3 regions of the Bacillus spongiae genome follow, and region 1 is predicted to be linked to each of the others. Evidence: riboswitches for the same ligand, from Rfam matches in the RefSeq annotation. Region 1 holds a riboswitch; each other region holds the start of a gene.
The links. A riboswitch is a leader RNA that binds a small molecule or an ion and turns the genes downstream of it on or off. The one in region 1 is predicted to bind lysine.
Positions count from the first base shown of each region.

Region 2: linked by a shared signal. The riboswitch ahead of WAK64_RS14055 (Fur-regulated basic protein FbpA) and the one ahead of WAK64_RS00770 (aspartate kinase) in region 1 are both predicted to bind lysine.
Region 3: linked by a shared signal. The riboswitch ahead of WAK64_RS12365 (Na+/H+ antiporter NhaC family protein) and the one ahead of WAK64_RS00770 (aspartate kinase) in region 1 are both predicted to bind lysine.

Region 1 is NZ_JBBAXC010000001.1:172,311-175,599, reverse strand. It holds gene WAK64_RS00775 (YslB family protein) at 1-179, shown strand, start outside; gene WAK64_RS00770 (aspartate kinase) at 279-1,508, opposite strand; lysine riboswitch at 1,637-1,816, opposite strand; gene uvrC (excinuclease ABC subunit UvrC) at 1,880-3,289, opposite strand, start outside.
Region 2 is NZ_JBBAXC010000011.1:91,596-94,884, reverse strand. It holds gene WAK64_RS14065 (HAMP domain-containing sensor histidine kinase) at 1-246, shown strand, start outside; gene WAK64_RS14060 (M15 family metallopeptidase) at 320-1,159, shown strand; gene WAK64_RS14055 (Fur-regulated basic protein FbpA) at 1,573-1,722, opposite strand; lysine riboswitch at 1,822-2,001, opposite strand; gene WAK64_RS14050 (BrxA/BrxB family bacilliredoxin) at 2,232-2,669, shown strand; gene WAK64_RS14045 (aromatic acid exporter family protein) at 2,754-3,289, shown strand, end outside.
Region 3 is NZ_JBBAXC010000009.1:132,474-135,762, forward strand. It holds gene WAK64_RS12365 (Na+/H+ antiporter NhaC family protein) at 445-1,983, opposite strand; lysine riboswitch at 2,103-2,294, opposite strand; gene WAK64_RS12370 (YunC family protein) at 2,751-3,053, opposite strand; gene WAK64_RS12375 (bifunctional metallophosphatase/5'-nucleotidase) at 3,096-3,289, opposite strand, start outside.

The DNA of each region.
Region 1 (3,289 bases):
AACGGCTAGAAATGGACGAAGATGCATGTTTTAAATTAGAAGCAGGGTTTCTTGCCCAACAATTTGAAAGACAAAACAAAGTGTTAACCGAAGCAACTAATGAAATACATAAGCGTTCTTCTATCGTCGAACTCATTGTTCAATGGGATAGTTCAATACCGATTGAGATCGAAAAATAATCTGTAAGTAGGAAAAGGCTTCATCCTTCGGAAAATCTGAATGTAAAAAACGCAAGTGTTATAACATAAAAGCTGAGGAAATCTCCTCAGCTTTTTCCCTTATATAGGAACATTTTGTGTATCTAATTCAAACGCTGTATGCAAAGCTCTTGATGCCGCAAGCATATTGTTGTTTTCAACTACAACTGACACTTTAATCTCCGATGTGCTTACCATTTTAATCGCAATATTTTCTCTTGTTAAAGTATCAAACATTTTAGCTGCTACTCCTGGATTAGATATCATCCCAGACCCTACAATGGACACCTTTGCTAAACTGTCTTCGGATTCAATCCGATCAAACAACAATGACTCTTTTTTTGAATGTAGCACTTGTAGCGTACGTTCAAGGTCTTTTTCTTTTATTGAAAAAGATAAATTCATTGTCCCGTCCCCGAGTTGACTTTGAATAATAATATCTACATCAATTTTGTTGAGGGCTAATGCTGAAAAGATAGCCGACAACCCTGTCACTTCATTGGTTAAACCAAACACAGTTATACGGATAATCTCTTTTTCAAACGCTACTCCACGAACAACTAAGCTATTTTCCATTTCTAGTTCCTCCTCAATTCTTGTACCCTTTGCTCGTTCCATACTAGAGCGGACTTCTAAAGGCAACGAATAATTTTTTGCAAACTCTACCGCTCGTGGATGTAATACCCCTGCTCCTAAGTTCGCTAATTCTAACATTTCATCATAGGATATAGTTGAAAGTTTCATGGCTCTTTCAATATAACGAGGGTCCGAGGTATAAACACCATCTACATCTGTATAAATGTCGCACCTTTCTGCATCTAAAGCAGATGCAAGCGCTACAGCGGTCGTATCAGATCCACCTCTACCTAAAGTGGTAATTTCACCATCCTCTGTAATCCCCTGAAACCCTGCAACGACAACAATTTTATTTGATGATAAGGCTTCTTCAACTTTCTTTGTGTCAATGGACGTAATACGTGAATTCCCAAATACTTTTTCTGTTTTGATTCCAGCTTGCCAACCTGTAAACGATTGAGCTTCAAACCCTTTTTGATGTAACGCCATCGAAAGAAGGGCAATGGTGACTTGTTCACCTGTCGTTAATAACATATCTAATTCCCGTTGAGGAGGATTTTTTGTTACCCCTTGACCAAGGGAAACTAACTGATCGGTTGCCTTCCCCATTGCGGATACTACGACTACAACCTTATTCCCATTGTGGTATTCATCGATTACCCGATCAGCTACTGTCTGTATTCGTTCGACACTCCCAACAGAAGTTCCTCCAAATTTTTGTACTATAATTCCCACGATATCGCCTTCCCTTTTCAAAAAAATCAACATAAACATCTTGGTCATTAGAGCTGAAAAAAATAAAAAAGCAATGAGATAGCATATCTCATTGCTTGTATAGACGAAGATAAAACACCGTTTATACGATGTGAGATAGCTCTCCAAGATGATTACATCCTGACAATTCTGGATTTATTCAATACAGAACCAGTCAAATAAGTATAGAGACTTACTCAACTTCGGCGACGCTTCCCTTTCAAAGCCTTTCATTAGAGCTCTACCTCTTCTAGACTTCTACTCTTAAAGTTCGCACCTCTATCACCACTTGTAAAAGTGATAATGATATAAAGTTGTGGTAATTATAGCATAGATTGTGAACGTGAACAATGCTATTCGTTCAATTTTTCAATTATTGTTTTAGCTACATTTTTTGGAATGCCAGCTTCAATTAATTCCTCAATGGTAGCCCCCTTCATTTTTTTCAGTGAGCCGAAGTGACGAAGGAGCTGCTTTTTTCGTTTCGGTCCAATTCCTGAAATATCATCTAATACTGACTGGAACAATGATTTTCCTCGTTGCTGACGATGGAATGTAATCGCAAACCGATGAACTTCGTCTTGAATTCTTTGTAATAAATAAAATTCTTGTGAGGTTCTTTTCAGCGGAACCTCACACAATGGATTTCCATAAAGTAATTGTGATGTTTTATGTTTATCATCTTTAGCAAGTCCAGCTAGTGGAATATCAAGGTTTAATTCATCTTCTAATATCTCTCTAGCAGCTTCGATTTGCCCTTTTCCTCCATCAATAATAATTAAATCAGGCAGCGGCAAATTTTCTCTAAGGACTCTAGTATATCGTCTCCGAACAACCTCTCTCATTGATTCGTAATCATCAGGCCCTGTTACGGTACCTAACTTGTATTTACGATATTCATTTTTAGCCGGCTTTCCATCAATAAAGACAACGAGTGCTGAGACCGCATTCGTTCCTTGAATATTAGAATTATCAAAAGCTTCAATTCTAAGTGGAGGGTATATATTCATCGCTTTTCCTAAGTTTTCTACCGCTTTAATAGTTCTTTCTTCATCTCGTTCTATTAAGGCAAATTTCTCATTTAAGGCAATGGAAGCATTTTTCTCTGCAAGCTTAACTAATTCTTTCTTTTTTCCTATTTTTGGTTGAATAATTTTAACGTTCAGTAGTTTTTGCACCATCTCTCCATCTATACGTTCAGGTAAAAAAATCTCCTTCGGCTTAAGATGACTCGATTTTTGATAAAACTGCCCAAGAAAGGTTAAGAACTCTTCTCTAGGTTCATCATAAATAGGAAAAGTTGATACATCTCGTTCAATCATTTTACCTTGACGCACAAAGAATACTTGCACACACATCCAGCCTTTATCAACCGCATAACCAAAAATATCTCGATCTGTAAAATCCGTCATGGTCATTTTCTGCTTTTCCATCGTGGCTTCGATATGAATAATTTTGTCACGGTATTCTGTCGCTCGTTCAAACTCAAGATTTACAGCTGCTTCCTCCATTTTTTCTGTTAATTCTTTTTTTATCTCTTTAAAGCCCCCATTGAGAAACTTTGTAATATCCTCTTTCATTTTACGATACGTCTCTTCTTCAACTTCCTTTACACACGGAGCTAAACATTGTCCCAAGTGGTAATACAAACATACCCGATCAGGCAAGGTGCTACATTTTCGTAATGGATAAATGCGGTCTAATAATTTTTTCGTCTCATTTGCCGCTCCTACGTTCGGATAAGGGCCGAAATATTTCCCTTT
Region 2 (3,289 bases), on a different contig from region 1:
CGAATTCCTCCTGATGAACTTCCACACCTTTTTGATATGTTTTATACAGGTGACAAAGCTCGAACTCAGCAAAAAAAGAGCACAGGTCTTGGCTTGTTCATTGCGAAGAATATAGTAGAGCAGCATAATGGCACCATTAAGGCTGAAAGTAGTATTATACGTACGATGTTCGAAGTTCGATTACCTCTTGAAAACAAGCCAGATGACGAAATTATTCCGGCCGAAAATGATTTAAGAAAAATTTAAATATTACCCTACTCTCTTTTTAAACATTTTTTCCTATCCTAGTTTTAAGAAACAACAGGGAGGGGAAAAACACATGAAGAAGTGGGGATTTTTTTTATCTCTTATCATTTTTATCATAGTCAATACGGAGCTGATGTCTCAAAATTCTGTCGAAATCCTAGAAACTGATCTAAATTATACTGAAACGACTGAAATTGACATTACAAAAAAAGAGATTTACCAAGGAAACCTCCTGCTAGCTAATCATGACTATCCTGCTCGAGAAGAGAGCATTAAATCAGATATTGTCACATTAATGGCAAATGATGAATTGACAATAGGTTACGGGCTGCTTAATAGCAACATTAATTTGTCGACAGAAGTTGCACAAGCATTTTCTAAAATGGTCACTAGTGCTGAAAACGAAGGGGTTAATCATTTTTTAATTAGTAGTGGATTTCGCAATTTTCAAGAACAGAATAAGCTTTATCAAGAAATGGGGGCTAATTACGCCTTACCAGCTGGTTATAGTGAGCATAATCTAGGTTTATCGCTCGATGTAGGGTCTACTCTAATGGAAATGAGCAAAGCACCCGAAGGAAAGTGGATAGAAAAAAATTCTTGGAGATACGGCTTTATCTTACGCTACCCCGAAGATAAAATAGATGTTACCAAAATTCAATATGAGCCGTGGCATATCCGCTATGTTGGATTACCTCATAGTGCCATTATGTACGAAAAGAATTTTGCTCTTGAGGAGTATATAGCTTATCTCAGAGAAGAAAAAAATCTTTCTGTCATAATAGACAATAAAACCTACACGTTGTCGTACTATCCTATTTCTGAAAGTACAAGCATTAAAATACCTAATAATCAACAATATGACATTTCAGGAAATAATGTTGATGGAGTCATCATAACGATAAGCGAATAATTGATGAATTTACCTTTGTCGGTGTTACAATAGTTTTTAATATAAATAGTGATTGTAAATCTGCATCGGCAAATTTACAGGAAAATGTACTTGGATATGAGAAAATTACAGCACTCATATAATAGAGAAGTCGTGTTTATATAAGGGCTAGGAGTGATCTCCTTGCCCAGTATCCGTTAAATCGATACAGAACCGAGCTATTCATAAAGGAACTTACCTGCCATAAAGTGCAGTGATGCATGAAGATCCAATTTACACGTTGAGATGGTTCCATCAAGGTATTCTTCATAAGGTATTGATTAATGAAACGAGTTCGATCATTTATACAAAATCGCTGTCAAATAGTTTTGTCTAAAGTAAATCCTGCTAACGATCCCATACAGAAAGTCATCCAATAACTCTTATTTGCAAATTTATTTTGTACACCCTTTTTGATACAAATTATATAGTTCACTTAATGAGAGCTGAAATAAATGGCGCCCATCCTCTGCTTTAAAAATTCCTTTTTGAATAAATAAATCGATTAATTCATCTTTATCTAAAACTGCCAGCTCTTGATTCATCCTGTTTCTCCTTCTTATTTGGTATTTCCCCTCACCTTCCCTTTCAATAAAGCAAAAAACGCCTAACAAGATGTTGGCGCTTTACTTATGCAACAACATCTCCTTAATAGCCCAACACAAACTTTTTTGCCTGTGACAGTGCCACACCTGTTAAGTGTAACCCCAGTGAATCATTCTGTGGAAATTTCTTCACTTCGGCATGAGTGCCTTTAGCTTATGTTCCTAGATGCCACACATCTCCCATAAGTTACTGATCAACCATGCACCTCTATTTTCAGAGAGGAGTAATTATTCTTTTTTTATTGTGTATAGTTTTATCAAACATCGTACCTACTTGTCAATACCTTTATAAAAAGACAAAATATTTTAATTTAAAAAATTTATTATTTAAGCAAAAAACGGATAATAAAATAAAAATCTAGTAGTTACGATAACGAATGTTTGAAAAAACATTCATAATCCACTATGATTAAAGTACATCTCAGTATGTATTAAAGGAGAGAAGAACATTGAGTATGGATTTTAATTTATTTATGAATGATGTTGTCAAACAGGCTAGAGAAGAGATTGAAGCGGCCGGTTATACACAATTAACTACTCCGGAAGCTGTTGAAGAAATTTTAGCAAAAGACGGTACAACGCTCGTTATGATTAATTCTGTCTGTGGTTGTGCTGGCGGAATCGCTCGCCCTGCTGCATCTCATGCCGTTCATTATGATAAGCGTCCAGATCATTTAGTGACTGTATTTGCAGGACAGGATAAAGAAGCAACTGCTAAAGCACGTAGTTATTTCACTGGCTATCCTCCGTCCTCACCATCCTTTGCATTAATAAAAGATGGAAAGATTTGCACAATGGTAGAGCGACATGAAATTGAAGGACACCATCCTATGTCTGTCGTCAACCAACTACAAGAAGCTTTTGACAAGTATTGCGAGGAAGTATAACGCTTACACACCTGACATTTAATGAATGTCAGGTTTTTTGTATGGCTAAAATGAGGAAATAGACTTGATGATAGGAGAATATCCATGTTTAAAATAGGGTATCGAACCATTAAAACCGCAATCGGAACGACAATAGCCATATTGCTCGCGCAGTGGCTCCAACTAGATAATTTTGCATCCGCTGGTATTATCGTAATTCTTTGTGTGCAAAACACTCGCAAAAAATCCTTATCTGCATCGTGGAGTCGCTTTTTAGCTGGTATCATTGCAATGGGTTTTTCTTATGTATTTTTTGAAGGGATTGCCTATTCCCCTATCACTATAGGATTAATGCTCTTATTTTTTATTCCGACTACCGTGGCTGTTAAAGCAAAAGAAGGCATTGTTACAAGCTCCGTTATTATTCTGCACTTATATTCTGCTAAACAGATCGATTTCGAGTTAATACTAAATGAGGTTGGAATCATTGTCATTGGAATTGGCATTGCATTAATTATGAATTTATACATGCCAAGCTTAGATCAAAAACTTGTTTATTATCAAAAAGAGATTGAAGGGAACTTCCAAATTATCTTTAAAGAGATTTCCCACTTTTTACGTTGCCAACATAGTGAGTGGCA
Region 3 (3,289 bases), on a different contig from region 1:
TCATCCTTAATTAGGATTTCATACCTTTCTCCATCCTTATTGATATGACTGAAATATCGGTGTTATTCTTTGAAAGATAATCAACTTACACTACTAAATAAACCTCCTCCCTTTTTGAGTCAACAATTCTCTTGTAATTTAATCCAATCCTCACTTATAGCATCAATTCACTTTAAATTTATGACCTTTGACCCAAGTCTCTAGCAGGAAATCATCCACATTATATCGCCAAACATTAAGATATATATCATATGCGAATAAAGTATACTATTTTAAATAGGGAAAAATGGAAGTAAATGAACCAAGGAGAATATTATAAAAATAAACATTCTGTTAAAGGTCGTGCATGTTAAGTCCGAACTAATTACCATAAACGGAAGCAGACAAAACGAAAAGGCATGAGTCCGGTTCCATTCCGGACTCATGCCTAAGTTTTTTAATCTATTATACTGTCTTTTCACCTTTATTGCCCATCACAAAACCATAAGCTATTAATAACATAGCGGTTATACCAAGGGCAAGAAGAGTGCTGCCAGTAAATCCTAAAATTATAAAGCCAATAACTGAAATCACCGCTCCAGTAAGGGCATAAGGTAGCTGAGTAATGACATGATCCATGTGATTACTTCCCGCACCAGTTGAAGAAAGAATAGTCGTGTCAGAGATTGGTGAGCAATGATCACCAAAAACAGCACCTGCTAAAACAGCAGCTAATGAAGGAAGCAACATTTCAACATCTGTTACTGCCGCAATTTGCCCTGCGATTGGTAAAAGGATACCGAATGAACCCCAAGATGTTCCCGTTGAAAAAGCAATGATTCCTGCTACGATAAAGAGAATAGCTGGTAATAATCCAATTGGTAAATTCGATTCTTCCACTAGCCCAGCTAAATAAGTGCCTGTCCCTAATGAATCAATTAAACCAACAATCATCCATGCAAAAATGAGGATATAAATAGCTGGTAGCATGGACTTAATCCCTTCCACGATACCGACTGAATAGGTCGATGCTTGAGATCCTTTGCGTAAATTCATCACGACCGCTACAGCTAATCCAACTAACCCTCCATATAATAATGAAGTTGCTACATCTGTATTCTCAAGAATATTAAATATATCCCATTTTCCATCAAACCCTGTCCAAATCATTGTTCCTATCGTTCCTACTACTAAAGCGATGATCGGTAAAATTAAATCAATAACTTGACCCTTCTCACTAACAGGAAGGTCATTTTTTAACTCTCCAGGGATGTCTTTAGTCTTGTCATATACTTCACCAGATTCGATAGCTCTAGCTTCATGAACTTTCATTTGTCCTAGGTTAATACCACGCGTAGTCGTAATAAATACGAGAGCAATGGCTGCAAACACATATAAATTCATTGGAATCATTTGAATAAACGCCGAAAAAGCAGAGTAGTCCGACACATTATATTCCGTGATAATTCCCGCAATAATGGTAATGATATACGCACCCCAGCTCGAAATTGGGGAAACAACACAAATTGGTGCAGATGTTGAATCAATAATGTACGCAAGTTTTGCACGAGAAACGTTGTGACGATCAGTTATTGGACGAGCGACTTGCCCTACTGCAAGCGCATTAAAATAATCATCGATGAAAACAATAATTCCTAGTACTGCCGCAACGATTTGTGCTCCTACTCTTGTTTTCACACGCTTCATTGCCCATTCTCCAAAGGCACGTGTTCCGCCTGAAAGATTAATAAACGCCGTAATCATTCCAAGAATTAGTAGGAAGAGCATAATATATACATACCAAGTATTTAGTGCACCTTCATCAACGAAAATACCTTTAAATGAGTCCCATATAATTGTAAATGTTTCAACGATATTGAATTGAGATAAAATGAGGGCTGCTGATACAATTCCCGTCCCTAACGAAAGTAGAACTCGTTTCGTTAAGACGACCATTATAATCGCAATTAGTGGTGGTAATAATGAGTAAATTGTGTTTTCCATATAGTTTTCCTCCTCCTATTTATAGGACAGGGGGGAACAGTTTGTATCATAGAAGAAATACAAAAAAGGTAATGATAGAGACGCTATCATTACCTTTGTAATATAGACATTTCTCCATCACGATCTGTAGCTCCCCATTATGAAGATGATAATATTTCTTCATAATGACAGTGTTACCTTTTTTCAAAGTAACCCCAATAATAAAGAATTCGACCTATCTTTATTACTTCGGCAAAACTTCCTTTTAACTGTGATCTTCGTTGTCATCCTCACACAGCTTACTAATAAATCTTGCAGCCTCTACCCCATCGGATTTTGATTAGGATATTATTAAATTATTAAACACTTTTACTACTATATCAACATATCTAGCATTTTGCAACCTATTTACATAAGAAAAATTTCCCAAAAAGGAATTTGAAGTTTCCACTTAAGTCCATAACAAGTAAGCACACTAAATATAGCATGTTGTTTACTTAAACACTTTACAAATATTGAACCAAGATCATTCCATACATTTTACTATTTAGCCATCTCTACATAGTTATTTAAAAAAGTATCGTTTGCATCTATAATAAGAGATTTGTTAAAGGTGAATTTTGTAAATGAAATATATGATGTCTTTTTATAAGGGAAGGAGATAGTGCAGTCAACAATTAATGGGTACGGCAAGTAGATAACCATTGAGAATCAATTTTAATATTCAACTTTTTCCTTAAAGGGTGAGAACTAGCGAACAAAGAATAAAACAGCCCTTTTAGGCTGTTTTACACCATTTTTAACAAAGCTTCTTTGCCTATAGTTCCTTTTGTTATTCCTAGTGACTCAGCCTCATGTGTAACCATTTCTAATGGGGCATGTAAAAGTTCGTCAATTGTTTTCACTCCGACTGCTCTACCTGCTATTATTTTCCGGGCAAAAAGCTTATCATTCAGAAGTTTTACATCTAGCGCACCGCACATAATATAGCCATTGTCACATGTAACAACAAGCAGATTAGTTTTTGGAAGTTCTACTGAAATGGCTAAAAATGTATGTCCTTCAATGACAATTGGGGATAAATTCACCATGCTTCAACGCTCCTTTCACCATATATGTATGATGAGAAGAACTTATGAGTGATGCTTTTTTAACTCCCATGAAAAAACATCTCGTATAAATTCTGGCATATAATATGTTTTCTTGGCTCTTTTAAGCTCAGGAAAGAAATGACCAAAGGTAAACATGTCTGTCGTACCTAAACGATATTCTCGATGCAATTCAATTTTTTCTCCATTAATAGAGAGATCATTTATACTCTCACCAA